3 regions of the Bradyrhizobium sp. NBAIM14 genome follow, and region 2 is predicted to be linked to each of the others. Evidence: predicted binding sites of a transcription regulator. Region 2 holds the regulator's gene; each other region holds the start of a gene.
What was found. The regulator LexA, encoded in region 2, represses DNA repair genes until DNA is damaged. The targets are predictions, from matches to a motif close to TGTTCNNNNTGTGTTCNG.
Positions count from the first base shown of each region.

Region 1: a site for LexA is predicted at 3,347-3,364, ahead of I6F28_RS18775 (ribonuclease T2 family protein). Genes of this name have one in related genera too.
Region 3: a site for LexA is predicted at 7,247-7,264, ahead of I6F28_RS12035 (single-stranded DNA-binding protein). Genes of this name have one in related genera too.

Region 1 covers NZ_JADYVQ010000007.1:24,272-33,833, forward strand. The annotation lists gene I6F28_RS18750 (response regulator) at 1-193, shown strand, start outside; gene I6F28_RS18755 (ATP-binding protein) at 214-1,602, shown strand; gene I6F28_RS18760 (DUF3617 domain-containing protein) at 1,773-2,303, opposite strand; gene I6F28_RS18765 (hypothetical protein) at 2,350-2,649, opposite strand; gene I6F28_RS18770 (hypothetical protein) at 2,833-3,294, shown strand; gene I6F28_RS18775 (ribonuclease T2 family protein) at 3,410-4,102, shown strand; gene I6F28_RS18780 (23S rRNA (adenine(2030)-N(6))-methyltransferase RlmJ) at 4,226-5,086, shown strand; gene I6F28_RS18785 (cold-shock protein) at 5,365-5,580, shown strand; gene I6F28_RS18790 (outer membrane protein) at 5,651-6,274, opposite strand; gene uvrC (excinuclease ABC subunit UvrC) at 6,525-8,582, shown strand; gene pgsA (CDP-diacylglycerol--glycerol-3-phosphate 3-phosphatidyltransferase) at 8,680-9,297, shown strand; gene moaD (molybdopterin converting factor subunit 1) at 9,294-9,545, shown strand; gene I6F28_RS18810 (molybdenum cofactor biosynthesis protein MoaE) at 9,550-9,562, shown strand, end outside.
Region 2 covers NZ_JADYVQ010000004.1:171,644-181,205, forward strand. The annotation lists gene I6F28_RS12575 (hypothetical protein) at 1-214, opposite strand, end outside; gene I6F28_RS12580 (molybdopterin molybdotransferase MoeA) at 346-1,554, shown strand; gene lexA (transcriptional repressor LexA) at 1,731-2,432, shown strand; gene I6F28_RS12590 (hypothetical protein) at 2,807-3,241, shown strand; gene I6F28_RS12595 (GAF domain-containing protein) at 3,459-4,400, shown strand; gene I6F28_RS12600 (ComEC/Rec2 family competence protein) at 4,407-6,686, opposite strand; gene I6F28_RS12605 (nuclear transport factor 2 family protein) at 6,810-7,196, opposite strand; gene I6F28_RS12610 (glutamine--tRNA ligase/YqeY domain fusion protein) at 7,214-8,890, opposite strand; gene gltX (glutamate--tRNA ligase) at 9,056-9,562, shown strand, end outside.
Region 3 covers NZ_JADYVQ010000004.1:52,657-62,218, forward strand. The annotation lists gene queA (tRNA preQ1(34) S-adenosylmethionine ribosyltransferase-isomerase QueA) at 1-664, opposite strand, end outside; gene I6F28_RS12005 (peptidylprolyl isomerase) at 809-1,273, opposite strand; gene I6F28_RS12010 (UCP034077 family protein) at 1,270-1,695, opposite strand; gene I6F28_RS12015 (peptidylprolyl isomerase) at 1,704-2,267, opposite strand; gene coaD (pantetheine-phosphate adenylyltransferase) at 2,307-2,801, opposite strand; gene I6F28_RS12025 (hypothetical protein) at 3,069-3,326, shown strand; gene gyrA (DNA gyrase subunit A) at 3,506-6,238, opposite strand; gene I6F28_RS12035 (single-stranded DNA-binding protein) at 6,598-7,092, opposite strand; gene I6F28_RS12040 (outer membrane protein) at 7,541-8,323, shown strand; gene I6F28_RS12045 (outer membrane protein) at 8,563-9,261, shown strand; gene I6F28_RS12050 (outer membrane protein) at 9,486-9,562, shown strand, end outside.

The DNA.
Region 1 (9,562 bases), on a different contig from region 2:
GCTGCGGATTCTCGCGGAGACGCCGGGCGAGACCGTGCCGCGCAGCGCACTGACCGGCAATGGCAGCGTCAACGAGCGCGCCGTCGACGTGCAGATCAACCGCCTCCGGCGCAAGATCGAGACCGATCCCGCCAATCCGCTGTTCCTGCAGGCGGTGCGCGGCATCGGCTACCGCCTGGTGGCCTCGCCCTGAACCGCAGTGAAGCGCGCCAGATGAGCACGATAGATACCGGCCTGACGCTTCTGAAGAGCGCCGCCGGCCGCGTCTCCGCCGCGAACGGCTGGATGGGCAACGCGTTCAAGGGCTGGATGCCGACCGGCCTCTACGCCCGCGCGCTCCTCATCATGATCGTACCGATGGTGGTGCTGCAATCGGTCGTCGCTTTCGTGTTCATGGAGCGGCACTGGAACACGGTGACGCGCCGCCTGTCGGCCGCGGTGGTGCAGGACATCGCCGCGCTGATCGACGTCTACAAGGGCTATCCGCAGGACAAGGACCGCACCGAGATCCGCCGCATCGCGCAGCAGCGGCTCGGCCTCGTCGTCGATTTCCTGCCTGCCGGCGACATGCCGCCGCCGGGACCAAAACCGTTCTTCTCGCTGCTCGACCAGACGCTGTCGGTGCAGCTCGGCCGCCAGATCGGCCGCTCGTTCTGGATCGACACGGTCGGCCGCTCCAACCTGGTCGAGATCCGCATCCAGCTCGACGACGCCGTGATGCGCGTGTTCGCGCAGCGCAGCGCCGCCTATGCCTCGAACTCGGAGATCTTCCTGTTCTGGATGGTCGGCACGTCCTCGATCCTGTTGATCGTCGCGGTGCTGTTCCTGCGCAACCAGATCAAGCCGATCCTGCGCCTCGCCGATGCCGCCGAGAGTTTCGGCAAGGGCCGCGAGGCCCCGAATTTCCGGCCGCGCGGCGCGCGCGAGGTGCGGCGCGCGGCCGTCGCCTTCCTGGAGATGAAGTCGCGCATCGAGCGCACGATGGAGCAGCGCACCGCGATGCTCGCCGGCGTCAGCCACGATCTGCGCACCATCCTGACCCGCTTCAAGCTCGAGCTGGCACTGATCGGAGACAGTCCCGAGCTCGAAGGCATGCGCAAGGACGTCGACGAAATGTCGATGATGCTGGAGGATTACCTTGCGTTCGCCCGCGGCGATTCCGGCGAGCAGTCGCAGCCGACCGACATGGCGCAGGCGCTCGAGGAGCTGCGCAGCGATGCCGAGCGTCACGGCCATACCGCGACCGTCGCCTTCAACGGCCTGCCCGTGGTGACGGTGAAGCCGGCTTCGTTCAAGCGCTGCCTCGCCAACCTCGTCACCAACGCAGCGCGCTACGGCAAGAACATCGCCATCACCGGCCAACGCGATCACCGTTATTTGACCGTCACCGTCGACGATGACGGCCCCGGCATTCCCGCCCACTTGCGCGAAGAGGTATTCAAGCCGTTCCTGCGGCTGGACAACGCCCGCAACCAGGACGAAGGCGGCACCGGCCTGGGGCTCGCGATTGCCCGCGACATCGCCCGCTCGCACGGCGGCGACATCACGCTCGGTGACAGCCCGATGGGAGGATTGAGGGCGAGCGTGCGGATACCGGTGTAGGTGGGGTCTTCCCTTCTCCCCTTGCGGGAGAAGGTGGCGCGAAGCGCCGGATGAGGGGTATCTCTCCGCGCGTCCAAGCCTCATTGAATTCGCGGAGAGAAACCCCTCACCCGTCTCGCCGCTTTGCGGCGATCCACCCTCTCCCACAAGGGGAGAGGGAAAGAGTACACCTACTTCGGCAGCAGCGCCTTCAGCTTGTCCATGTCGCGCGTGTTCATCTTGAAGCCGCCGGGCATGACGATGTCACCGGGCTTCTGATCCGGCTTGCAGGCCCCGAGCCACTTGGCTTGCAGCGTCGTCGTGCTATCGCGCCCCGCCGCACCAGCAACGCCGCCTTTGGCGTGTGAGGTCGTCTTCACCGTGTAGGCCGAGTTGAAGTCTCCGGTGATCTCGGCATGCGAGGTCGTGCTGACGCCGGCGACGCTGCACTCGGAATCGCTGACATAGCCGGTCGCGGTCTTCTTGATCTCCTGCTTGGCGCAGATCTGCTTGGCCATCGGGGAGACGTTGTTGCTCATCTCCTTGTCGACGGTCTCGTCGGTGCAGTGCTGCATGGTCATCTCGGGCATGGGCGAGCCCGATGTGACCAGCTTCATCTCCCAAAGACCGGCCTTGCGCAGCGGCAGTTCGTCGGCGCTGGCGCTGCCTGCCGACAACGCGAGGCAAAGCATCGAGCCGAGCAAAGCGAGTTTGCGCGTCATGAGGGAAGCTCCCGGCTGAGAGAGGTGCGGCGCCTACGACAGCGCCTCAGTACAGTGTGCGGATCGGCCGGTCGGCGGCGCCATAAGGCACCCAGCGGCACGAGAACGAGATGTAGCCGCCCTCATAGCCCTGCACGGCCAGGAATTTCGCCACCTTGCCGTAGCGGGCGCAATGATCGACCGCGACCTGGCGCGCATCGACCCGGGTCGCCATCGAATAGGCGATGATGCCGCCGGTGTCGTTGCCCTTGAACGGCGGCACGTAATCGGCGCGCGCCGACTGGCTCGCCATCATGCCTGAGACAACCAGGCTGGCAAGAAGGCCCGCGGCCGCAATGATTCGCATTCCCGTCACTCCAATTGGCTGGCGCCAGTTTACGGTGCCGCGACGCACGTGAAAAGAACCGAACCCCTGTTGGCCGCGACACTTGGTCAAGTCCTTGCGAAGTGTTGCCGCGCTGCACTTGACCTCCTCCAACCTTCGCGGCACCGTCCGGCCTTCGCAAGACCTTAGCTGCCCGGATTGATCATGCGCGCCCCCTTCGAGAAATCGCTCCGTTTCGCCGCCGTGCTCGGCCTCATGTTCGGAGCATTGTCACTCGGCGAGGCCAGGGCCGCCAATCCGCTGGAGCTGAATTTCTGGCTGAGCGGGCCGCGCTATGACGGCGCCGTCGCCCCTTGCGACTGGGCTCTGCCGAGGATCGTGCACGAATTCGCCGAAAAGGAATCCAAGTTCTGGAATTCTTCGTTGCAGATCACCGGCTTCTCCGCCGTTCGCGAAACCGCGTTCCGGCCCTGGCAGTCCGACAACATTCCGCGCCGCTATTGCACCGGCGAGGCCATGCTCAATGACGGCAAGCCGCGCAAGGTGCATTTCTCGATCATCGAGGATGGCGGCTTCGCCTCCTACGGCAACGGCGTCGAATGGTGCGTCGTCGGGGTGGATCGCAACTGGGCCTATAACCCGGCGTGCCGCGCCGCCAAGCCCTGATTCCAGCAGCGGCTGGCTGGGCTGATCAGCCGGCCGACGACAGCTCCAATTTTGTTCTTGAAATGTTCCCATCGCCTGCTAGGCTGTTTGTACAGTCTAGTTGAGGGGCGTCGCCATGTTTTACTCCAGATTGCGTTCGTTGTCCCGTTTGATGATCTCGCTCACTCTTGCTGCGGGGTTGGCTAGCCTCGCCGGCGGTGCGAAGGCACAGGACAAGCGGCAGAACGCCCCGGGCGAGTTCGATTTCTATGTGCTGGCGCTTTCATGGTCGCCCTCGTTCTGCGAGGAAGCCGCCGAACGCGGCGGCCGGTCCCAGATGCAATGCGGCGGACGGCCCTACGCCTTCGTGGTGCATGGGCTGTGGCCGCAATACGAGAACGGTTTTCCGGAATACTGCCAGCGCCCGGCGCCGCGGCTGAACCGCAACATCGTCTCCTCGATGCTCGATTTGATGCCGGCGCCGGGCCTGATCTTCAACGAATGGGACAAGCACGGCACCTGCTCCGGGCTGGAGGGCCGCGGCTATTTCGAGATGATCCGCAAGGCGCGCGCTGCGATCAAGATTCCGGCCGAATATCTCGATCTGGCGCAGGCCAAGACCGTCGCGCCAGCGGAGGTCGAGGAGGCCTTCATCAAGGCCAATCCGGGTCTCAGCAATGCCGCCGTCTCGGTCACCTGCAACCGGACACGGCTGTCCGAGGTCCGCATCTGCCTCAGCAAGGACCTGCAATTCCGCGCCTGCGACGAGATCGAGCGCCGCGCCTGCCGCCGCGACCAGGTGACGATGCCGCCGATCAGGGGCGGGTAGCTCAGTCATTGCGAGCGCAGCGAAGCAATCCAGAGTGCCTCCGCGGACGCATTTCTGGATTGCTTCGCTGCGCTCGCAATGACAGGGGTTAGGATCGCGCCAGACAACGTAGTCCTCTCCGCCATGAACTACCGCCACGCCTTCCACGCCGGCAGCTTCGCCGATGTCATCAAGCACATCGTGCTGGCGCGCATCCTCACTTATCTGCAGGACAAGCCGGCAGCGTTCCGCGTCATCGACACCCACGCCGGCGCCGGCCTCTACGATCTCGACAGCGACGAGGCGCGCCGCGGCGGCGAATGGCTGACCGGCATCGCGCGGCTGCTGCAGGCGCGCCTGTCCAACGAGAGCGCAGCGCTGACGAAGCCCTATCTCGACATCGTCCGCGCCTTCAATCCGAAGGGGGAGCTCAAGGCCTATCCGGGCTCGCCGTTGATCGCGCGCGGCCTGCTCAGGCCGCAGGACCGGCTCGTCGCCTGCGAGCTCGAGCCGAAGGCACGGAAAGCGCTGATCGATGCGCTGCGCCGCGACGAGCAGGCCCGCGTGGTCGACCTCGACGGCTGGGTGGCGCTGCCGGCCTTCGTGCCGCCGAAGGAGCGGCGTGGCCTCGTGCTGATCGATCCGCCGTTCGAGGCCAAGGACGAGTTCGAGCGGCTCGGCGAAGCCTTCTCGGCAGCGTTCGCGAAATGGCCGACCGGTATCTACGTAATCTGGTATCCCGCCAAGAACCGGCGCGCCACCGACACGCTGGCACAAACCGTCGCGCGGCTCGCAGCTGCAGCAAAGCCGCCCGGAAAATGCCTGCGCCTCGAATTCAGCGTCGCGCCGCAAGCCGACAGCGCCGCCCTCACCTCCACCGGTCTCTTGATCGTCAACCCGCCCTACACGCTGCACGGCGAGCTCAAGACCATTCTGCCGGAGCTGGAAATACCGCTCGGCCAGGGCGGTGCTGCCAGATTCCGGCTGGAGGTGCCCAAGCCTTAGCGCCAAGCATTGACGCCAAGCCGTAACACTCCGGCATTCTTGGGAAAAATATGCAGGACCGGTAGTCAATCTGCAAAGAACCGTATTATGCTATTTCCGTGACTGGCTTTACGTTCCGCTTCCGCGAATGGTTGCGGCGGAGTGAAGGCCCTAAGAAAGATCCCGCCGGACCGATCAGGTCCGTCCAAGGATGGCCAGCTCCCGGGCTCCGTAAGGCCCGGTCATGTCGCGACGTGAGTCTGCGTCGCGACGGAGGAGCAATGAGGGGGAGTTTCCCGATGGCCATGACGGGAACGGTCAAGTTCTTCAACGGCGAGCGCGGCTACGGCTTCATCAAGCCTGACGACGGCGGTCGCGATGTTTTCGTTCACATCACCGCTGTGGAGCGGGCGGGACTGAAGGACCTCGCCGAAGGACAGCGTATTACTTTCGAAGTCGAACCGGACAAGAAGGGGAAGGGACCGAAGGCGGTCAATCTGGTGATCCTCTCCTAGCAAGCCTGGCGAAAAAAAATCCCGGCCGCGAGCGGCCGGGAGGCTGGTCCGGTATTTTCTTCTTTGGATGTCAGAAGCGATAGTTCACGCCTGCGCGGACAACGTTGGCGCTATAGCCGTTTGACACGCCCGTGATTGCGAACTGGCTGGTCGACAGATCGATGTAGAGATATTCGAGCTTGGCGCTCCAGTTCGGCGCGAGGCCGACTTCCGCACCGGCGCCGATGGTCCAGCCGGCACTGGTGTGCGACTCCGACCAACCGAAGGTTTGTGCGCGCAGCTCGCCGAAGGCGAGACCGGCGGTGCCGTAGAACAGCACGTTGTTGAACGCATAGCCGGCGCGGCCGCGCAGGGTGCCGAACCACGGGTTGGAGAACTTCCACGGCGCAAACGTGTCGTCGGCGCCGGCGGCCTGGATGTCGCCCTCGACGCCGAACACCCACGGGCCGTTCTGGAAATTGTAGCCGGCCTGCACACCGGCGACGAAGCCGGACGGCTTGGTGGGGTTGTTGTCGACCGAGCCCCATTCATAGCCGATATTGCCGCCGAGATAGGGACCCGCCCAGCTATAGGCATTAAGCGGCTGATTGACGGTATAGGGCGCGCGCTGCCCGTAACTGAGATCGGCGGCCTCTGCCGAAGCTGTCCAGCCGGCTGCAACCAACGCGGCTGCGCCCACAACGAGCCTCTTCATCACTCACTCCAACGCCACTGTCGCAACCCGAGCGATGCCCGCGCCGCCGCGCGAGCAAAACCGCATGGTTACGGAACCAAGAGCTATTCGCGTAGGATTTATCGAGAGTTTTAAGTTAAAGGGCTGTTAAGCCGGGTTACCGCCCGCTTAACAGACTTAAGGAAGCGTTACCGGGAGCTGCCCGCCATCCTCTGTGCGTGCCGCATGGCAGGAACTTCAAATCAGTCCCCCCAGCGCCTAAATTCGTCCCATGGTTCACGATTCCCCCGACAATCCGGACGACCGCGCGCGCAAGGCGCCGCCGGCTGCGAGCGACACGCCGCCCGAGCGGCTGGCCGGGCCGGACGTAGATCCCGCGGCGGCAGGGGGCGATGACGAGGACGATGCCCTGCTGCCGGACATCCTGGAAGAGAGCGGCGCCGTCGGCGAAGGCCCGCTCGCGACCGGTCACGAGGCGATCGAGCGCGCGGTCCGCCTCGCACCGACCTCGCCTGGCGTCTATCGTATGCTCAATGCGAACGCCGACGTGCTCTATGTCGGCAAGGCCAAGAACGTCAAAAAGCGCCTGTCCAGTTATGCGCGCCAGAGTGCGCCGCTGCCGGCCCGCATCCTGCGCATGATCGCGGCCACCGTCACGGTGGAGATCGTCTCGACCACGACCGAGACCGAGGCGCTGCTGCTGGAAGCCAACCTGATCAAGCAGCTGCGGCCGCGCTTCAACGTGCAGCTTCGCGACGACAAGTCGTTCCCCTACATCCTGATCACCGGCGACCATTGGGCGCCGCAGATCCTGAAACATCGCGGTGCGCAGACCCGGCCCGGGCGCTATTTCGGCCCGTTTGCCTCCGCCGGCGCGGTCAACCGCACCATCACGGCGCTGCAGCGCGCGTTCTTGATCCGCTCCTGCACCGATTCCTTCTTCGAGAGCCGCACCCGGCCCTGCCTGCTCCACCAGATCCGCCGCTGCGCCGGACCCTGCACCCGGGAGATCGATTTCGGCGGCTATTCGACGCTGGTGCGCGAGGCCAGCGACTTCCTCTCCGGCAAGAGCCATGCGGTGAAGCAGGAGCTCGCCGGCGAGATGGAGAAGGCCTCGAACGAGCTCGAATTCGAGCGCGCCGCACTGTACCGCGATCGCCTCGCCGCGCTGTCGGCGATCCAGTCGCAGCAGGGCATCAATCCGCGCACGGTGGAGGAAGCTGACGTGTTCGCCATCCACCAGGAGGGCGGCTTCTCCTGCGTCGAGGTGTTCTTCTTTCGCACCGGACAGAACTGGGGCAACCGCGCCTATTTTCCGCGCGCGGAGAAGAGCTTTACGCCCGAGGAGGTGCTGGGGTCCTTCCTGGCGCAGTTCTACGACGACAAGCCGCCGCCGAGGAACATCCTGCTCTCGCACGATATCGAGGAGAGCGAGCTGCTCGCCAACGCGCTATCGATCAAGGCTGGCCACAAGGTCGAGGTCACCGCGCCCAAGCGCGGCGAGAAGAAGGAGCTGGTCACCCACGCGCTGACCAATGCGCGCGAGGCGCTCGGCCGCAAGCTCGCGGACACCGCGACGCAAAGCCGGTTGCTCGAGGCCATGGCCGCGACGCTGAGCCTGCCGCACGTGCCCAAGCGCATCGAGGTCTACGACAACAGCCACATCCAGGGCACCAACGCGGTCGGCGCCATGATCGTCGCGGGCCCAGATGGCTTCGTGAAGAACCAGTACCGCAAGTTCAACATCAAGTCGGAAGGGATCACGCCCGGCGACGACTTCGCCATGATGCGCGAAGTGCTGGAGCGCCGCTTCAAGCGCCTGATCAATCCGCCCGAGGATGCCGCCAGCAAGGCCAAGGACGACGATTTCCCGCAATGGCCCGACCTCGTGATCATCGACGGCGGCCGTGGCCAGCTCAACGCCGTGCGCGAGATCTTCGCCAATCTCGGCCTGACCCAGGTGTCGCTGATGTCAGTCGCCAAGGGACCGGACCGGGATGCCGGCCGCGAGACCCTGTTCATGCCGGAGCGCGAGGCGATCAAGCTGGAGCCGCGTGATCCCGTGCTCTATTTCATCCAGCGCCTGCGCGACGAAGCCCACCGCTTCGTCATCGGCTCGCACCGCAAGCTGCGCAAGAAGGACATCCGCGAGGCTGGTTTGCAGGAGATTCCGGGCATCGGCCCGTCACGCAAACGTGCCTTGCTGCACCATTTCGGAACCCTGAAGGAGATCGAACGGGCCTCGATCGCCGATCTCGGCAAGGTTCCGGGGGTGAGCGCCGAGAGCGCGCGCAGGATTTTCGAATATTTCCATCCCCAGCCGGGATGAACTAAAGGGGGACCGCAGTCATATGATCGTCGTGTCCGCACCTCATTTGGGGCGCGGGACGGTTGACGTTCAGGCAGCAGCGGTATTGGTAGGACGGATGAACATCGCCACCACACGAGGGACGACCAGCCGCGCGATGTCCCTCCCCAACATCCTGACCTATGGCCGGATCGCCGCGATCCCGGTCGTGGTCGGATGCATCTATGCGCAGTCGATTCTGGATCAGCCGCTCTGGCTGCGCTGGCTCGCGGTCGCCCTTTTCATCGCCGCAGGGGTGACGGATTACCTCGACGGCTATTACGCGCGGATCTGGAATCAGCAATCGGCTTTCGGCCGCATGCTCGATCCGATCGCCGACAAGCTGCTGGTCGCCTCCTGCCTGTTGATGCTGGCCGCGGACGGCATCATTCACGGCTGGTCGCTATGGGCCGCCATCGTGATCCTGTGCCGCGAGATCCTGGTCTCGGGCCTGCGCGAATATCTGGCTGCGCTCCGTGTCAGCGTGCCCGTGACCAAGCTTGCGAAGTGGAAAACCACGGTCCAGCTGGTTGCGATCGGCTTCCTGATCGCCGGCCCAGCCGGCGATCAGGTGGTGCCGGTGGTCTCGATGATTGGGCTCGCACTGCTGTGGGCTTCGGCGATCCTCACCATGTACACCGGCTACGACTATTTCCGCGCCGGCATCCATCACCTCATCAAGGAGGACGAGGGATGAAGGTGAAGTATTTCGCCTGGGTGCGCGAGCGCGTCGGCAAGGCCGAAGAGACGATCGAGCCTCCCGCGAGCGTGCGCACCGTCGAGGAGCTGATCGCCTGGCTCTCCGGCCAAAGCGAAGCCTATGCGTACGCGTTCGAGAAGCCGAAGGTGATCCGCGCCGCGATCGACCGCGCTCACGTCAAGCAGGACGCCGCCATCGCAGGCGCCCGCGAGATCGCGTTCTTCCCGCCCATGACCGGCGGCTAGCCTCATGACCTGCCCCG
Region 2 (9,562 bases):
GGCGAAAGGCGGCTTCGATCTCGGCGTCAGACGCAAATTGCCGGAGGTTCGCCTGCGTGAGCCCCTCGAGGACCGCCGCAAGATGACCGGGATCGACTTCCTCAGCCTCCTCTCCGGCGTCGCTCAACGCCAACATGGCGCGTGCAATCTCGTCCTGGCTATCCGCAGGAAGCCGCCGCACGGCCTTCAGCGCCTTTTCGAGCAGTTCTGTCATTGGCAGAAGATAAGCCGGGTCGAGACCAAAAGGAAGTGTGGTTCCTGGCTGGCAAGGGAGGCCTTTTGCTTCAGCTCCTCCGCTCGGCTAGAACTTGCCGACCCAGTCCTGATTTGTTGCGGAGTTCGCCCGTGGCCCTGATGCCGGTTTCTGACGCGCTTGCCGCGGTGTTGGCCGGCGTCGAGCCGCTGGCTGAACAGATGGTTTGCCTCGACGAGGCCTACCATCGTGTGCTAGCCCGCGATGTCGCGGCGCGGCGCACGCAGCCGCCGGAGGCGATGTCGGCGATGGACGGCTATGCCGTGCGCACGGCCGACGCGGCAAACGATTCGAGGTTGACCGTCGTCGGCGAGGTCGCGGCGGGCCGGCCGCTCGCGGGAAGCGTCGGCCCCGGCGAAGCCGTGCGGATCTTCACCGGCGGCGTCGTTCCCGACGGCGCCGATGCCGTCGTGATCCAGGAGGACACAGCTGCCGACGGCAAACATGTGACGATCAAGGAAGCCGCCATTTTCGGCCGGCACATCCGCCCTGCAGGCGTCGACTTCCGCGAAGGCGACGTGCTGCTGCGCAAGGGAATCCGCCTCACCGAGCGCGATCTCGCCCTTGCCGCCGGAATGAATCATCCGCATCTCGCCATCATCCGCCGCCCGAGGGTTGCCGTTCTCGCCACCGGCGACGAGCTCGTGATGCCGGGCACCACGCCTGGTCGCGGCCAGATCGTCTATTCCAACGGCTATGCCCTGCATGCGCTCGCCCGCAGCGAGGGCGCCGAGACCATCGACCTCGGAATTGCCGCCGATACACTGGAGGCGACGTCCGCCGGCATCCGCCGCGCGCGCGAGAGCGGCGCCGACATCCTGATCACGACCGGCGGTGCCTCGGTCGGCGACCACGACCTGGTCCAGCAGGCGCTCAAGGGCGAAGGCATCGCGATGGCGTTCTGGAAGATCGCGATCCGGCCGGGCAAGCCGATGATGCACGGTCGGATAGGCGCGATGCGCGTGATTGGCCTGCCCGGCAATCCCGTGTCGTCCTACGTGTGCGCCTTCCTGTTCATGGTCCCCTTGATTCGCGCCCTGTCGGGCCGTTCAGCGATTCATCATCGGCGCGAGCGCGCCGTGCTGGGCCGCGATCTCGCCGCCAACGACCAGCGCGAGGACTATCTGCGTGCGCGGCTGGAGGAGCGCGACGACGGCACGCGCGTCGCCCTTCCGGTCAGCCATCAGGACTCCTCCCTTCTTGCGAATCTCGCTGCGGCACAGGTACTTCTGGTGCGCGCACCGTTCGCGCCGAAGGCCGAGGCCGGCACGCCTTGCGAGGTGCTCCGGCTGCCCGTCTGAGCCGCCCAGCCACACGCATTCCGCGAGCTTGGCCGCGTTCACCATAAATTAAGCAGTTGCGGAACACATATCGAACATATAGTGTCCGTTCATGATTTGTTTCGAGGATGTAGCGGCTTAGTGCCGGCTTCATCGTGTCGGAATCGAACGACATCAACCGGGGGACTTTGGTCGAGATGTTGACGCGCAAACAATACGAGCTTCTGCGGTTCATCAGCGAACGTCTGAAGGAAAGCGGCGTGCCGCCGTCCTTCGACGAGATGAAGGATGCGCTCGACCTGCGCTCGAAGTCAGGCATCCATCGCCTGATCACTGCGCTCGAGGAGCGCGGCTTCATTCGCCGCCTGCCCAACCGCGCCCGTGCCATCGAGGTGATCAAGCTGCCCGAGCTCCAGGCCGCCGCCGGCAATCGCCGTGGCTTCACCCCGAGCGTGATCGAGGGCAATCTCGGCAAGGTGCGCGCGAGCTCCAGCCCGCCCGCGGACGAGGGCGAGCGCCCCGTCGCGGTGCCCGTGATGGGCCGCATCGCCGCCGGCACGCCGATCGAGGCGCTGCAGACCCGCAGCCATACCATCAGCGTGCCGCCGGACATGCTCGGCTCGGGCGAGCACTACGCGCTCGAAGTGCGCGGCGATTCGATGGTCGAGGCCGGCATCCTCGACGGCGACATGGCGCTGATCCAGCGCAACGAGACCGCAAATACCGGCGACATCGTGGTGGCATTGATCGACGACGAGGAGGCCACGCTCAAGCGCTTCCGCCGCCGCGGCGCCTCGATCGCGCTCGAGCCCGCCAATGCCGCCTACGAGGTCCGCATTCTTCCGCCGAACCGCGTGAAGATCCAGGGCAAGCTGATCGGGCTTTACCGGAAGTACTGATAACGGAAGTCTCAAGCGCCGCGCGCGCTGCGATCGGCATCGTCGATCCAGGATCGGAGCGGATACTTGCCCGCTCCGGCCGGTCTCTCGCGCCGGCTGTCCGGTCCATCTTCCCGCGCGACATTCCCCCGCGCAGGCGCGCAGCCATTTCTGCTTCGCCGGTAGAGTTGTGCCGGCAGTGCTGATAGCTCCGGCCGAATGCAAGGACGCGAGGTTTGTTCCTATCGAATCCGGGAAAGATAATGTGATCGCGCGCTGCGGACGCGAGCCGCAGATTTGCCCATAACCGAGCAGAGCGTTGTATGCTTCCACTCTGATAGAGGCCTGCGCCTCGAAAGAGACGCGGGTCGCTATCCCAGCATGAGGAGCACCCGATGTGTGACTACAGCCTGCATGCCGTCGCGACGCGCCCCGCCGAAGTCGGCGAGACGATCGTCACGACAACCTTCCGCGGCACCTCGACGCGCGGTTTCGCTTCCGAAGCCGATCCCTCCGTCGCGGTCTGTCTGCTGCCGGGGACGGAGCTCGCTTTCGCCGACAATGTCCGCTACGACAACCGCTGGATCTGGACGCGCACCGTGAACTCTCGCGTCGGCAAGTTCGGCAAGATCGACCCGCACATTCCCGATCGCCATCATGACGCGATCGAATTCCCCGACGGCAAATACGTGCTGGTGACGCAGCTCGTCGAAGGCCAGCGCGCGACCGTGCTGCAATTGCCGGTGACGCAGCCAGCCCCCGAGCGCGAGCACAAGCCGCAGATCGTCGCCGACACGCGGCCCACGATCACGCGCCTGCCGATCGGCTGACGCCCTTCGGCCGACAGGCCGAGCCCGGGATTGAAATTGCCGTCGCCGGCCGAGGCCGGCGAGCCCGGCAAGTTTGTGTTTCAGGACATTCGATCGGCGAGCCCACCGCCGCGCCTCGTCGTCGCACGAAGTTTGGGCCGTGCTGCCCGCATTTTGAACGTCCGCTCCGCAGCCAAATGACCGATGCTGTCGTGGTTTGAGGCGGCGGACACGCTCGATGAAGACCTTCATTCGCGTCGTTGAACTTTGGGTACCCGACCGGACGCGCAGGCGGCTGGAATTCGGCGGCGGCCTCTACGACGATGGGCTGTCCGCGTTCAAAGCCGTCAGCGAAGAGCTGCACTTCGGATATGACGAGGGACTTCCCGGCAAGGCCTGGGCCTGTGGCCACCCCGTCATCCTCACGAAATTCGCCAACTCCTATTTCAAGCGGACCGATCAGGCCGCTGCGGCCGGCCTCACCTGCGGCGTGGCGGTGCCGGTGTTCGCGGGCGAATTCCTGCAAGCCGTGCTGGTGCTGTTCTGTGGCGACGACGAGGCGCACGTCGGCGCGATCGAACTCTGGCACAACGATCCTGATCTCTCGCATGAGATGGGGCTCGTCGATGGCTATTACGGCACCGCGGACATGTTCGAATTCAACTCCCGCCACACCAGATTTCCGCGCGGCTTCGGCCTGCCCGGACGCACCTGGAAGGCGGGCCTGCCGCTGATCATCAAGGACTTGCACGACGCCAAGAGTTTCCTGCGCTGGGAGGACGCCGCCAAGGTCGGGATCAATCTCGGCGTCGGCGTGCCCTACCGAACCGGTACCGACCAGACCTGGGTTCTGACATTCCTCTCCGCGCAGGCAACGCCGATTGCACGACGCTTCGAGATCTGGGTCCCGAACGAGGACCGTTCGGCGCTGGTCTTTCGCGCCGGCGATTGCAGCGCGCAGACCGACCTCGCCGCACGCTATGCGGCGCAGTCCATCGCCAGGGGCGAAGGCAGCATTGGCGGCGCCTGGGCCGCCGGCATGCCCGCGCTCAACGACGATCTCACCCGTGACGGCTCGATCGCCGGCTCCGAAGCCTGCGCAGCCGGGCTGAGCCGAATGGTGGCCCTGCCGGTCATCGGCAACGGAAGGCTTGACGCCGTGCTGGCCTGGTATTTGTGATCCGCGTCAATCGTCGGCCTGCAAGTCGGCCTCCGATGGCGTTGCGTCCCGGTTGCGGGGCACGGCCGCCTTCGGCACGAGGCTGCCGTCGAAATCTCCCTCGCCGGCGCCGGCCGGCAGCCAGGGACGGCTTGCTCCCCTCGTCCTCACCGCCTGCACCGGAAAGCCCTCGCCGCGTCTCGTCAGAGCCAGTGCGCCCTGACTGGCAAGACCCGCCCGATCGACCACCATCGCCGCGCAATCGGGTGGCGCAGGCCGCGCCGTCACCACCAGCGCGGCGCGGCTGCAATCATCGGCCAGCGCGTCGATACGCGTCGCCAACGCGATCAGTCGTCCGTCCGCGAGCGGCGCCACGCAGCCGGTCTCGTCACACGACACCCCACTCGCCAACGAGGCGTTGCCGGCATCGCGCGGATCGGCATCGGCAGCCAACCACTCCTTCAGCAGGAAGCTGTCCTTGCTGGCGCGGATCACCTGCAAGCGCCCATCCCCGCCCCGGATCGCGACGCTCGCGCCATCCCCGGCAATCAGGATATCGGGCTGCCGCACCGACAGTCCCCAGAGGATCGCTGCCAGCAGCACCAGGGCGCCGGACCAGCGCAAGGGCGTGCGCAACAGGCCCATCACGATGAGCCCGAGGCTCGCTGCGATCAGCGGCGCGATCCCGAAGGCGGGAATGCGGCCGACGGCGCCCGGCAGGGCCGCCACCCAGCGCGCGACCAGGACCATCCACTCGATGCCGATCCCCATCAACCACCAGAACACGCCGTCGAGCCCGAAGGGCGCCGCGAGCAGCCCCAACAGCCCGGCCGGCATCACCAGCGCCGAGACCACCGGCATGGCGCCGAGATTGGCGAGCACGCCGTATGGGGTCACGCGATGGAAGTGGAAGGCGGCGTACGGCGTGGTCGCGAGCCCCGCGATCAGCGAGGCCAGGAACAGCATCGCGATCTCGCGGCCGCCCCACAACGCGATCCGCGCCGTCGCGGAATGATCGGGCGAGGCGAGCAGGTTCGGCATGCCGATCTGCACCAGCGCCACCAGCCCGAGCGTTGCCGCAAACGACATCTGGAAGCTTGGATGCACCAACGCCTCCGGCGCGACCGCAAGCACGATCAGCGCGGCAACCGCCAGCGTGCGGAAGGTGATGGCGCGGCGGTCGACCATCACTGCGATCAGCACCACCGCCGTCATGAAGAACGATCTTTGCGTCGCAACCTCCGCGCCCGACAGCAACAGGTAGAACGCGGCCGCGACCAGCGCCGCGGCGGCCGACCATTTCTTGATGGCAGAGCCGGCCGCCAGCCCCGGGATCAAGGCCAGCAGCGCGCGCACCGCGAAGAAGACGACGCCGGCGACAACCGCCATGTGATAGCCGGAGATCGACAGCACATGGCCGAGTCCCGAGACGAACATGGCATCGTTCACGGGCGCGGTGATCGCATCGCGCCGCCCCGTGAGCAGCGCCGTCGCAATCGCGCGGTTATCGCCTTCGAGCGTTGCGCGGATGCGCGCATCGATCGCATCGCGCAGGCCCTGCATGAAGGCCGCGTAGCGCAGCCGCAGGCCGCCAGCATCCGGCGGCGTGGACGCCGTGATCGCGCCCATCACGAAGCCGGAGGCGCCGATGCCCTGGAAGAACATGTCGCGCGAGAAATCATAGCTGCCGGGGCGCACCGGCGAGATCGGCGGGAGCAGCCGCGCCTTCAGCTGCACGAAGCTGCCAACCTCAGGCGCCGTGCCCTTGCGCACCGAGAGGCGGACGCGCTCGAGCTTGACGTCGCTGCGCTGCGCCTCCATCGCGCTGACGCGCAGCACGAAACGGTCGGTGCGCTCGCGGATGTCGCGCGCTTCCACGAAGCCCGACAGCGACACCGAATAGAGCGGTTTTGCCAAAACGGTGTGCGCGATACGCGCGGTCTTCCAGGTCGCCACGGCAAAACCAGCCGCGACCGCCGCGAGCATGATGGCGGGCGCAAACAGCCGGCTCCGCCGGAGCAGCACCGCGCCGAGCATCAGCGCGATGGCTGTGGCGGCAACCACCCACAGCACCGGCTCATGATCGGCGGCGAAATAAAGCGCAATGCCGCCGCCGAAGGCGACCGGCACCCACGGCAACAGCCGGCCAGGCCCGGCCTCGCCCCGAGCCCATTGGCGCAGCGTCTCGATGATCGCCGGCCAGATGCCGAGGCCCGCTGGCGCCAAGCCGCCGGCCGGGGCGGCGCGGCCGACCGGCCACATCCCGGCAACTCCCTGGGACCGTCCTGGCCGGCCCGGCTCCGCCATTCCCCTGCACCTTACGATACGCGACGGCTGCGGAGGCTACCGGACCGTGCGGCTGCACGAATAGCGGTACGGATCGGGAACAGGCGAAGAGCGCCCTACTTTTCTCCGGGCTGGCGCCCGTTGCTAGATCAGCGGCGCCTGCGAGGAGGCGTGGTGATTGACGATCTTCCACTCGCCGTCCTCGCGGATGATGACCCAGCTCATCTTGACGACGAGATCATCCCGCTCGCCCGCGAGATCGAACGTGATGGTCGCGGCCATGTTGATCAGATCAGGGCCGGCCTGCGCGGCGTGCACGTCGGAGAAGGTCGCGCTCGGCCTCCCCCAGCGCGGCAGGCCGTTGAAATAGTCGGCGACGCCATCTCGGCCGCGATAGAGCTTCGGATTGGAGCCGAAGAAGAACGCGTTCCTCGCATAGAGCGAGGACAGCGCGGCCGCATCGAGCGCCGCGAAGCCGGCGCACCATTTCGCGATGATGGCGGAAACGATGGCGTCGGCCTCGCTGCTCATGTCCTGCTCAGCCCTTCTCAACCCTTGGCGACTTCCTTCGCGAACGTGTCGCGCAGACCGATCGTGCGCGAGAACACCGGCTTGCCGGGCGTCGAGTCCTTGTCACGCACGAAATAGCCCTGGCGCTCGAACTGCATCGGCTCGGTCGAATTGCTCTCCGCAACGGACGCCTCGACCCGCGCATCGGCGAGGATCTCCAGCGAGTTCGGGTTGAGATCGGTCGCGAAGTTCGAGGCATCCGGGCTCGGATTGGCGAACAGCTGGTTGTAGATGCGGATCTCCGCCGGCTTGGAGGCCGCCGCCGGCAGCCAGTGCATGGTCGCCTTGACCTTGCGGCCGTCGGGCGCGTTGCCGCCCTTGGTCGCGGGATCATAGGTGCAGCGCAGCTCCACCACCTCACCCTTGTCGTTCTTGATCACGCCGGTACACTTGACGAAATAGGCATAGCGCAGCCGCACCTCGTTGCCAGGCGACAGGCGGAAGAACTTCTTCGGCGGGTTCTCCATGAAGTCGTCCTGCTCGATATAGAGCTCACGGCCGAACGTGATCTTCCGCGTGCCGGCCGAGGGATCGTCGGGATGATTGATCGCCTCGAGCTCCTCGGTCTGCCCTTCCGGATAATTCTCGATCACCACCTTGAGCGGCTTCAAGACCGCCATGCGCCGCTGCGCCGTGCGGTTCAGCTCCTCGCGGATGCAGAACTCCAGCATGCCGACATCGACCACGCTGTTGGCTTTGGCGACGCCGATGCGCTTGACGAACTCGCGAAGTGCAGCCGGCGGCACGCCGCGGCGACGCATGCCCGCCATGGTCGGCATGCGCGGATCGTCCCAGCCCGCGACATGGCCGTCGCGGACGAGCTGGGTCAGCACGCGCTTGGACAGCAGCGTATAGGTGAGATTCAGCCGCGCGAATTCGTACTGATGCGGCTGTGAGGGCACCGGCAGCTTCTCGATGAACCAGTCGTAGAGCGGTCGGTGGTCCTCGAACTCCAGCGTGCAGATCGAATGCGTGATGCCTTCGATGGCATCCGACTGGCCGTGGGCATAGTCGTAGCTCGGGTAGATGCACCATGCGTTGCCGGTGCGCGGATGGTGCGCATGCAGGATGCGGTACAGCACTGGGTCGCGCAGATTGATGTTGCCCGCGGCCATGTCGATCTTGGCCCGCAGCACGCGCGCGCCGTTGGGGAATTCGCCCGCCTTCATGCGGCGGAACAGGTCGAGGTTCTCCTCCACGGAGCGTTCGCGGAACGGCGAATTCTTGCCGGGCTCGGTCAACGTGCCGCGCGAGAGGCGGATCTCCTCCTGGGTCTGGTCGTCGACATAAGCGAGGCCGTCGCGGATCAGCTGCTCCGCCCATTCGTACAGGCGGTCGAAATAGTCCGAGGCGAAGAACAGGTTCTTGCCCCAGTCAAAGCCGAGCCAGCGCACGTCGGCCTGGATTGAATCGATATATTCCTGCTCTTCCTTGACCGGGTTGGTGTCGTCGAAGCGCAGGTGGCAGCGGCCCGGAAACTCCTGGGCGACGCCGAAGTTGAGTGCGATCGACTTGGCGTGGCCGATATGCAAGTAGCCGTTCGGCTCCGGCGGGAACCGGGTCACAATCTCCTTGTATTTGCCCTGATCGAGGTCGGCCTGGATGATGTCACGAATGAAATCGCGCCCAACCTCAGCTGCCACCGGTTCTGTCATTACGAAAATCCTGTAGGGAAATCAGCGGTCCTTCTGCCAAATTCGCGTGGCCGCGCCAAGAGCTTACAAGAGCTTAAGCAAGGCCTGCCGGGTCCGCCGTCGCCCTTTAGTTATGTCCCGTTCCTGCTATACACCACCGCCTCCAATGCATAGGCCCTGCCAAGAATGTCCGATTCCGTCGTCACGCGCTTCGCTCCCTCGCCGACCGGCTTCCTCCATATCGGGGGCGCCCGCACGGCGCTGTTCAACTGGCTCTATGCCAAGAAGCACGGCGGCAAGATGCTGCTGCGGATCGAGGACACCGACCGGGAACGCTCCACGGAAGCGGCGATCGGCGCCATCCTCGACGGGTTGAAGTGGCTCGAGCTCGGCTGGGACGGCGAGGTCATCTACCAGTTCGCCCGCGCCGCCCGGCACCGCGAGGTCGCCGAGCAGCTGCTCGCCGATGGCAAGGCCTACCGTTGCTACGCCACCGCCGAAGAGCTCGCCGCCATGCGCGAGAAGGCGCGCAGCGAGGGGCGCACCCGCCTCTATGACGGCATGTGGCGCGACCGCGACGCGGCCACGGCGCCGAGCCACGTCAAGCCCACCATCCGCCTGCGCGCGCCGCAGACCGGCGAGACCGTGATCGAGGACCAGGTCCAGGGCCGCGTGGTCTGGCAGAACGAGAAC
Region 3 (9,562 bases), 120 kb from region 2:
TCCCTGCCCCGACATGCAGCGTCACGCGGTTGAGGCCGACGCCGCGGTCGCGCAGCGCCTGCTCCAGCGCGGGCGTGAAATGCAGCCCCGCGGTCGGCGCTGCAACTGCGCCTTCATTCGCCGCGAACATGGTCTGGTAATCAGCGAGGTCCTGATCGTCTGGCGTGCGCTTGGAGGCGATGTAGGGTGGCAGCGGCGGACTGCCGAGATCGGCGATGGCCTGGTCCAGCGCCGGGCCGTGGAACGAGAACGACAGCGTCACCTCGCCCTCGGTGCCCTTGGCCTCGACCTCGGCGTCGAGATGGCCGAGCAGGCAGACCTTGCCTTCGTTGCCGAAGCGGATGCGGTCGCCGGGGGCGAGCTTCTTGGCCGGCTTCACCAGCGCCTGCCAGCGCGAGCCGTCGAGACGCTTGATCAGTGTCGCCTCGATCTTCGGCTCTGTGTCTCGGCCGATGCGGCGACCCTTCAATTGCGCCGCAATCACCTTGGTGTCGTTGACGACGAGTTGGTCGCCCGGCCTCAGCCATTGCGGCAGGTCGGAAATGATCTGATCGCGCAGCGCGCCATTCTCGACGACCAGCATCCTCGCGGAATCGCGCGGGCTCGCCGGGCGCAGCGCGATGCGCTCGGGCGGCAGATCGAAATCGAAGAGATCGGTGCGCATGAGCAGGCTTGGCACGACACAGCCAGACCCTCATGGTGAGGAGGCGCTTAGCGCCGTCTCGAACCATGAAGGCCGGGTTGCAGCAGTGGGGCCTTCATCCTTCGAGACGCGCGTTCCGCGCTCCTCAGGATGAGGATCGAGTGACTATTCCTTGTCTGCGGCCATCCGCGCCTTGACGATCTTGTCGGGGTTCTGCACCGGCTCGCCGCGCTTGATCTTGTCGACGTTCTCCATGCCCTCGGTGACCTTGCCCCACACCGTGTACTGGTTGTCGAGGAAGCGGGCGTCGTCGAAGCAGATGAAGAACTGGCTGTCGCCGGAATCGGGATTGGCGGCGCGGGCCATCGAGGCGGTGCCGCGCACATGCGGCTCCTTGTTGAACTCGGCCCTCAGCTTCTTGCCGGAGCCGCCGGTGCCGGTGCCGTGCGGGCAGCCGGTCTGCGCCATGAAGCCCTCGATCACGCGGTGAAATACGATGCCGTCGTAGAAGCCCTCACGGACCAGCTCCTTGATACGCGCGACATGGCCGGGCGCGAGGTCGGGGCGCATCTCGATGGTGACGGGGCCCTGCGTGGTCTCGAGGATCAGGGTGTTTTCGGTGACGCTCATGCTCGTCTCTCTTGCGTTGGGGGTGAAGTCTTGTCGGGTGACGTCTTGCGGCTGCGGAACTGGATCGCGAATGGACGTCCCGCGGCGGCGCCGGCCATTGCATCGGTAAATGGCACCGGCGTGCAGCGTTGCAACGCCTCCATCACCGCGATCCGGTATTGCAGCCGGTCGTTGTCAGAGGCCTCCGCGGATTCATAGGTAATCCTCGGATGGCCCAGAATGTTTCCGGCCCGGTTAAAGCTCACCAGGACGGTGATGTCGAGTGGGCGGGCCCTCGCCGGCGACGGCGGTCTCCAGCAGGTGCGCAGGTGCCGGAAGATGTCCTGGATCGTGTCGACCTGGGCGGCCTCCACGGCCGCAAGGGAGGTGGCGAGCAACAGCACCGCGGCAACCAGCAGGAGCCTGCCACCGCGGCGCGCCATGGCCGCGCCTATTTGATGTCTGAGGCGACCTGCACCTTCACCATCTTGTCGGGATCGGTGACGGAGCCGCCGGGCGAGCCGGGGGGCGCCTTCTTCAGCTTGTCGACGACGTCCATGCCCTGCACCACCTCGCCGATCACGGTGTACTGGCCGTCGAGGCTGCCGCCGTCGGCGAACATGATGAAGAACTGCGAGTTGGCGCTGTCGACGCTGTCGCCGCGCCGGGCCATGCCGACGATGCCGCGGGCAAAATGCACCTTGGAGAATTCCTGCTTCAGGTTCGGGTATTTCGAGCCGCCGGTGCCGTTGCCGTTCTGGCCGTCGCCGGTCTGCGCCATGAAGCCGTCCATGACGCGGTGGAACGGCACGTTGTTGTAGAAGCCTTCGCGCGCCAGCTGCTTGATGCGTTCGGCATGCTGGGGCGCGATGTCGGTCCTGAGCTTGATGACGATGCGGCCCTTGGTGCTGTCGATGACGATGGCGTTGGCCTTGTCGAGATTTGCCGGCAATTGCTGCGCCACCGCCGGCGCCGCGAACAGAAGCGCGGCAAGAACTGCGAGAATTCGGATCATGACAACTCCGGATCAGAGAGAAGAGGAAGCGCGCCGTTTTCAGGCGAATTTGGCCTTGAGCTGTGCCGCGACCTGCGGCGGGACGAAGGCCGAGACGTCCCCGCCCATGCCGGCGATCTGGCGCACCAAAGTGGCGGTGATCGGGCGGACCATGGGAGAGGCCGGCAGGAAGACCGTATGCACCTCCGGCGCCATGGCCTCGTTCATGCCGGCGAGCTGCATCTCGTAATCGAGGTCGGTGCCGTCGCGCAGGCCCCGGATCATGATGGTCGCGCCGTGCTTGCGCGCCGCGGTCACCGACAGATCGTCGAACGTCGTCGCCTCCAGCACGCAGCCGGCCTGCGCCGCAATCGGACCGCAGACCTCCTCGAGCATCTTGAGGCGCTCCTCGGTCGAGAACAGCGGCTTCTTGCCGGGATGCACCCCGATCGCGACCACGAGCCTGTCGCACAAGGAAACGCTGTGCCGGACCACGTCCAGATGGCCGTTGGTGATGGGGTCGAAGGAACCTGGGTAGAAGGCGATGCGCGGCATGGCCCCGTCCTACCGCGCCCCGCCCGGGCCGGCAAGCCGGGCAGGTTCCTAGCCCGTTTCCGGTCCAGCCCCTCCGAAAATGTCCCGTTGGGCGTCAGCGGCAGCCGGTTTGTTTCGTCCTCGGGCGGCCACGAAACAAAACGGAGCGCGAACGAAACCATTTCCCACATCGGCGAAGACGTCCGGAAACTGGCCATGGTTACTAATCCGGCCAACGAATGACGGGCCGCGTACTGGGCGTAGGCGGCCGCATCACAGGGGACTGTCATGATCAAGACCATTTCAGCGATCGCTCTGTCTGCGTGTGTTGCCGCGGCCCTCACCCTCCTGCCCGGCTTTGCCCCGAAGGTCGAAGCCAGCGTGCCGCAGCCGCTGGCCAAGAGCGACCGGCTCGACATCCGCAGCATCGGCCGTGACTGCTCGCAGCAGGCCTGGCCGAACTTCGAAGCGTCCTGCCTGCGTAGCGCCGGCACCAAGGCCAACGTCCGCGAGGCCCGCCTCGTGACCGCCAACCGCACGCCGTAATCGGATCTGTCAGGTTCGTGTCGGGCGGGTCCCTCAAGACCCCAGGAATTTCTGTGACGTCTCGTCGCAGACTACGCGACGCTCGCGCCCGTCGGAATGGCCCGACGGGCGCGATCTCGTTCAGGGGGCACTATCGGCTGCGAGGAACGGCGGGTGGATGAGTCCCGATTCGCCAGCCTCTATTCCCCGTTCGCTCCATTCCCGTTCTCGGCCTCTTCCGTGATGTGCTCGACTGACACCACGTGCTCGTCCTCGGCGGTGTCGAACACGATCACGCCTTGCGTCGAGCGGCCGGCGATGCGGATGCCTTCGACCGGGCAGCGGATCAGCTGGCCCTTGTCGGTGACCAGCATGATTTGATCCGCCTCCTCCACGGGGAACGAGGCGACGAGATTGCCGTTGCGGTGGTTGACGCTCATAGCGACGATGCCTTTGCCGCCGCGGCCGGTGGTGCGGTACTCGTAGGACGAGGTCCGCTTGCCGTAGCCGTTGACGGAGACGGTCAGCACGACCTGCTCCTGCGCCGACATCTCGACATAGCGCTCCTGCGGGAGCTGGAAGCTGCCCGAGGTCTCCTCGGCCTCGGCATCGGCCGGCGCCTCGTCTGCGGCGGCTTCGCCCGCGACCGCGCGGCGCATCTTCAAATAGGCCGAGCGCTCGTCCGAGGTGGTGTCGACGTGGCGCAGGATCGCCAGCGAAATCACCTTGTCGCCTTCGCCGAGCGCAATGCCGCGCACGCCCATCGAGGTGCGCCCGGTGAATACGCGCACATCGGTGACGGGGAAGCGGATGCACTGGCCGCCCGCAGCGGTCAGCAGCACGTCGTCGCGCTCGGTGCAGATCTGCACGTCGACGATCGCCTCGTTGTCGTCGAGCTTCATGGCGATGATGCCGGAGCGGCGGACGTCAACGAAGTCGGACAGCTTGTTGCGCCGGACGTTGCCGCCCGTGGTCGCGAACATCACGTCGAGCTGGCCCCAGGTCGATTCATCCTCCGGCAGCGGCATGATGGTGGTGATGCGCTCGCCCTGCTCCAGCGGCAGGATGTTGATCATGGCCTTGCCGCGCGCGTTCGGCGCGGCCATCGGCAGCCGCCAGACCTTTTCCTTGTAGACCTGGCCGCGCGAGGAGAAGAACAGCACCGGAGTATGGGTCGAGGCGACAAAGAGCCGGCTGACGAAGTCCTCGTCGCGGGTCTGCATGCCGGAGCGGCCCTTGCCGCCGCGGCGCTGCGCCCGGTAGGCCGACAGCGGCACGCGCTTGACGTAGCCGGCGTGCGAGACCGTGACGACCATGTCCTCGCGCTGGATCAGGTCCTCGTCCTCGACCTCGCCCTCCTGCTCCATGATCACGGTGCGGCGGGGCGTTGCGAACTCGGCCTTCACCTCGGCAAGCTCGGTCTTGATGATGTCCAGGATGCGCGCGCGTGAGCGCAGGATCGCGAGATAGTCGCCGATCTCCCCGGCGAGCTTCGACAGCTCGCCGCCAATCTCGTCGCGGCCGAGCGCGGTGAGACGTGCGAGACGCAATTCGAGGATCGCCCTCGCCTGCTCCAGCGAGAGGCGGATCGTGCCGTCCTCGTTGATCCGGTGACGCGGGTCATCGATCAGCGTGATGATGTCCTCGACGTCGCGCGCAGGCCAATCGCGCGTCATCAGGGTGTCACGGGCCGCCGCCGGTGTCGGCGAGGTGCGGATCACCTTGATGATCTCGTCGATGTTGGCGACCGCGATGGCGAGGCCGACCTGCTCATGGGCGCGCTCACGCGCCTTGCGCAGCTTGTACTTGGTGCGCCGGGTAACGACCTGCTCGCGGAAGCCGACGAAGATCGTCAACATATCCTTCAAGTTCATCGTCTGCGGACGCCCGGAATCGAGCGCAACCGCGTTGACGCCGAAGCTCGTCTGCAGCGGGGTGAACTTGTAGAGCTGGTTCAGTACCACGTCGGGCACGGCGTCGCGCTTGAGCTCGACGACGACGCGATAGCCCTCGCGGTCGGACTCGTCGCGCAGATCGGAGATGCCCTCGATCTTCTTTTCCTTGTAGAGCTCGGCGATGCGCTCGACCATCGTCGCCTTGTTCACCTGATACGGAATCTCGGTGATGACGATCGCCTCTCGATCCTTGCGAATGGTCTCGAACGTGACCTTGCCGCGCATCACGATGGAGCCGCGGCCGAGATGGTAGGCGCTGCGGATGCCCTGGCGTCCGAGGATGATGCCGCCGGTCGGGAAATCCGGGCCGGGAATGATGTTGATGAGCTCGTCGATGGTCAGCGAGGGATTGTCGATCAGCGCAATACAGGCGTCGATCACCTCGCCGAGATTGTGCGGCGGGATGTTGGTCGCCATGCCGACGGCAATGCCGCCCGCGCCGTTGACCAGCAGGTTCGGGAACCGCGCCGGCAGGACCACCGGCTCCTTCTCGGAACCGTCGTAATTGTCCTGGAAGTCGACGGTGTCGCTGTCGATGTCCTCGAGCAGCTTCAGCGCGATCTTGGTCAGGCGGGACTCGGTGTAGCGCATGGCCGCCGCCGGGTCGCCGTCGACCGAGCCGAAATTGCCCTGCCCGTCCACCAGCAACTCGCGCATCGAGAAGTCCTGCGCCATGCGCACCAGCGCGTCGTAGATCGCCTGGTCGCCATGAGGGTGGTATTTACCCATGACGTCACCGACGATACCGGCGGACTTCTTGTGCTTCTTGTCGGGCGTGAAGCCCTGCTCGTTCATCGAGAACAGGATGCGCCGATGCACCGGCTTCAGGCCGTCGCGCGCATCGGGCAGCGCGCGCGACACGATCACGCTCATGGCGTAATCGAGGTAGGACTTCTTCATCTCGTCGAGGATGGAGACGGGGCGAATGTCCGAGGGTTGCGCCGGCTGGTCGCCGGGCTTGTTATCGTCGTCAGCCAAGGGGAAATCCGGTGAGGGTTTGTCTGGGAATCATATAGCGCATCCGGGGTCGGATAACCACCCTGACCGCCCTCGGAAAGTCCTTTTTCCGCTTATTCTTCCAATAACTTACGGCTTCGGAACAGCGCCCTGCACGCCCCCGGAATCGGTCCTTCATGAACGCCCGCAACGCCGGCCTGAACACGCGTCAAGGGGCCTCCGGTCAACCCGTTTTGCCCGGCTTGATACGAACCTCACCCCACACATGAAGCGCGCCCGGAAAATCCGAGCCCGTTCAGTCAATTAGGAATGTCTCCTGACGGGGAGGCGCAAGCGGCGCCGAGGTTGCCGCCGCATCTCCGTCGAGTAATCCCGCCCTCTCAGAACGGGATATCGTCGTCCATGTCGCTGTTGCGGCCGCCGCCGGCGGCAACGGGACGGCGCGGCGCGCTGCTGACGGGTCCGGAGGAGCCGAAGTCGCCGCCCGGCTCGTCGCCGAAGCTGCCACCTCCGCCGCCGCCACCGCGGCCGTCCAGCATCGTCAGCGTTGAGTTGAAGCCCTGCAGCACGACCTCGGTCGAGTATTTCTCGACGCCGCTCTGGTCGGTGTACTTGCGGGTCTGGAGCGCGCCTTCGATGTAAACCTTTGCGCCCTTCTTCAGATACTGTTCGACGATCTTGCAAAGCGGCTCAGAGAAGATCACGACGCGATGCCACTCGGTCTTCTCCTTGCGCTCGCCGGTGTTCTTGTCGCGCCAGGTCTCCGAGGTCGCGATGCTCAAATTCGCGATCGGCCGCCCGTCCTGGGTGCGGCGGATTTCGGGATCCTTGCCGAGATTTCCAACCAGAATGACCTTGTTGACGCTTCCCGCCATCGCCGCTCTCCACTCCGAATGCCACTGAATTTCAAAAGGGCGAATCCGCTGCCCGCGTTCCTCTGCGCCCGCTAGGGCGACCCTATACGCTTGCGGGCACCGATCAGCCTGCCACCCCCAAGGTTATCCCCACATATAGCATCGCGCGCACGTTTGTTCCAGATTTGTTCTTCGGCACGAGCGAGCGGAAATTTCCCGCATGTCCTCTCATGCCACAAAAAAGGACAGCCCTCGAATGGAACCTTTTTGGGTTCCCGAGTATGGCAAAAACCATTTAACATTCATCAAGTTGGAACCCATTCAATCAATCCGCAAGTGTGGCATTCCGGAGACGGACTCTGCCCTTTCCTTAGGCTACCTTTGCCTTGGAATTGATTCATATGGGTGTCGCGTCTGATCAGCCGCTTCGGGGACTTTCATGAAGCGGACGAAACTTGGGGAGACTGCAATGAATAAGATTCTTTTCGGCGTAATCAGTGCAATGGCAATGGGGCTGTCGGCTCCGGCAAGCGCGGCGGATATGGCTGCGCGTCCCTACACCAAGGCTCCGGCCCCGGCGGTCGCCGCGGTTTACGACTGGAGCGGCTTCTACATCGGCGTCAACGGCGGCGGCGGCACGAGCCGCAAGTGCTGGGACTTCGTGACCCCGGTCACGGGCGTTCTGGTGGCTGAAGGCTGTCACGATGCGACCGGCGGCACGGTCGGTGGTCAGATCGGCTACCGCTGGCAGTCGACCAATTGGGTGTTCGGCCTCGAGGGCCAGGGCAACTGGGCTGACTTCTCGGGGGACAACGTCAGCCTCCTCTTCCCTGGAAGCGCTTTGGTCACCGGTGATCGTAACCGCTCTCACATCGATGCTTTTGGCCTGATCACGGGCCAGGTCGGTTATGCCTGGAACAACGTGCTGCTCTATGTGAAGGGCGGCGCCGCCGTAGTCGGGGACAAGTACGACGTCTATGCCGCGCCTGGCACGCCTGGCGCCGGCACGCTGCTGGCGTCGGCTCGCGAGACCCGCTGGGGCGGCACCGTTGGCGCCGGCCTGGAATTCGGATTTGCTCCGAACTGGACGCTCGGCGTCGAGTACAACCACATCTTCCTCGGCGACCGTACGATCGCCTTCACGACGCCTGCGGGCGTTGCCTTCGGGAGCGATCGCATCAGTCAGGACGTCGACATGGGTCTAGTCCGCCTGAATTATCGCTTCGGCGGCCCGTTGGTCGCGAGGTACTGATATCCCTCTCATTTCGCGAGCAAATGGAAGGGCCGGCCCTGCGCCGGCCCTTCTTTTTTTCGGCACATGCCTGGACGTAAATAAGTCAGTAACCATCACCTTTTGGACTGTTGTGGCTTTTCGGAGACACAACTTGCGGCTTTGGTGGTGTAAAGACGGCGTCAGTTGGGCCGTTTGAGTCCGCTGCCCTTCCGCCACGGAAGGCAACAACAGAAACTGGGACTGGGATTAAGTTGAAAATGAAGAAGGTTTTGTTGGCTTCGGCCTGTTTGTTCGCTCTCGCGGCCCCCGCTTCGGCTGCTGATCTGGCAGCCCGCCCCTACACCAAGGCGCCTGCGCCTGTTGCCTCGGTCTACAACTGGACCGGCTTTTACCTGGGTATCGTCGGTGGCGGCGCCTGGGAAAACAGCTCCGATGATCCGCGCATGCAGGGCGGTTTCGTCGGCGGCACCGTTGGCTACAACTGGCAGACCTCCAACGTCGTGTTCGGCATCGAAGCTGATGGCGCGTGGGCTGACGTAAACGCCTCGGCGACCGGTCTTGTTGATTTTGGTGGCGCCCTCGTTCCCACGACGGTCAGTTCGCGTATCGACGCGCTCGGCACCGTGCGTGGTCGCATCGGCTGGCTCGCTTCCCCGAGCGTCCTGCTGTACGCCACGGGTGGTTACGCCTGGATCAACAACAAGATCAGCGTCAGCGCGCCCCCTGTTCTGAGCCTCTCGGAGAGCCAGTTCCATTCGGGCTGGACGGTCGGCGCGGGCGTCGAGGCGATGTTTGCTCCGAACTGGTCGGTCAAGGGCGAGTACCTCTATCGCAGCCTGGGCGGCGAGACCTACTTCTCGGGCGTCTTCCCGGTCAACACCGGCACTCTCGACCTCCACACCGTGCAGGTCGGCGTGAACTACCACTTCGGCGGCCCGGTCGTCGCCAAGTACTGAGCTTCGTCTCTGACGCATCATCGTCACGAAAGGCCGGCCTCGCGCCGGCCTTTTTGTTTGTTGCGGCCGCCCGTTCGCTCGCGCTTTTCGAAGGGGTGTGGCCGCTGGGTGACACAACCTTTGGCTTCAATGGTGTAAAAGCAATGACGTTGCTTGAGTCATAAGGTCCGCTGCTCTTCCGCTCTCCGGAAGACCGGAATGAGAAATGGAAGTGGGGAATGGATATGAAGAAGCTTTTGCTGGCTTCGGCCAGCTTGTTCGCACTCAGCGCGTTGGCACCGGCCTCGGCGGCCGATTTGGC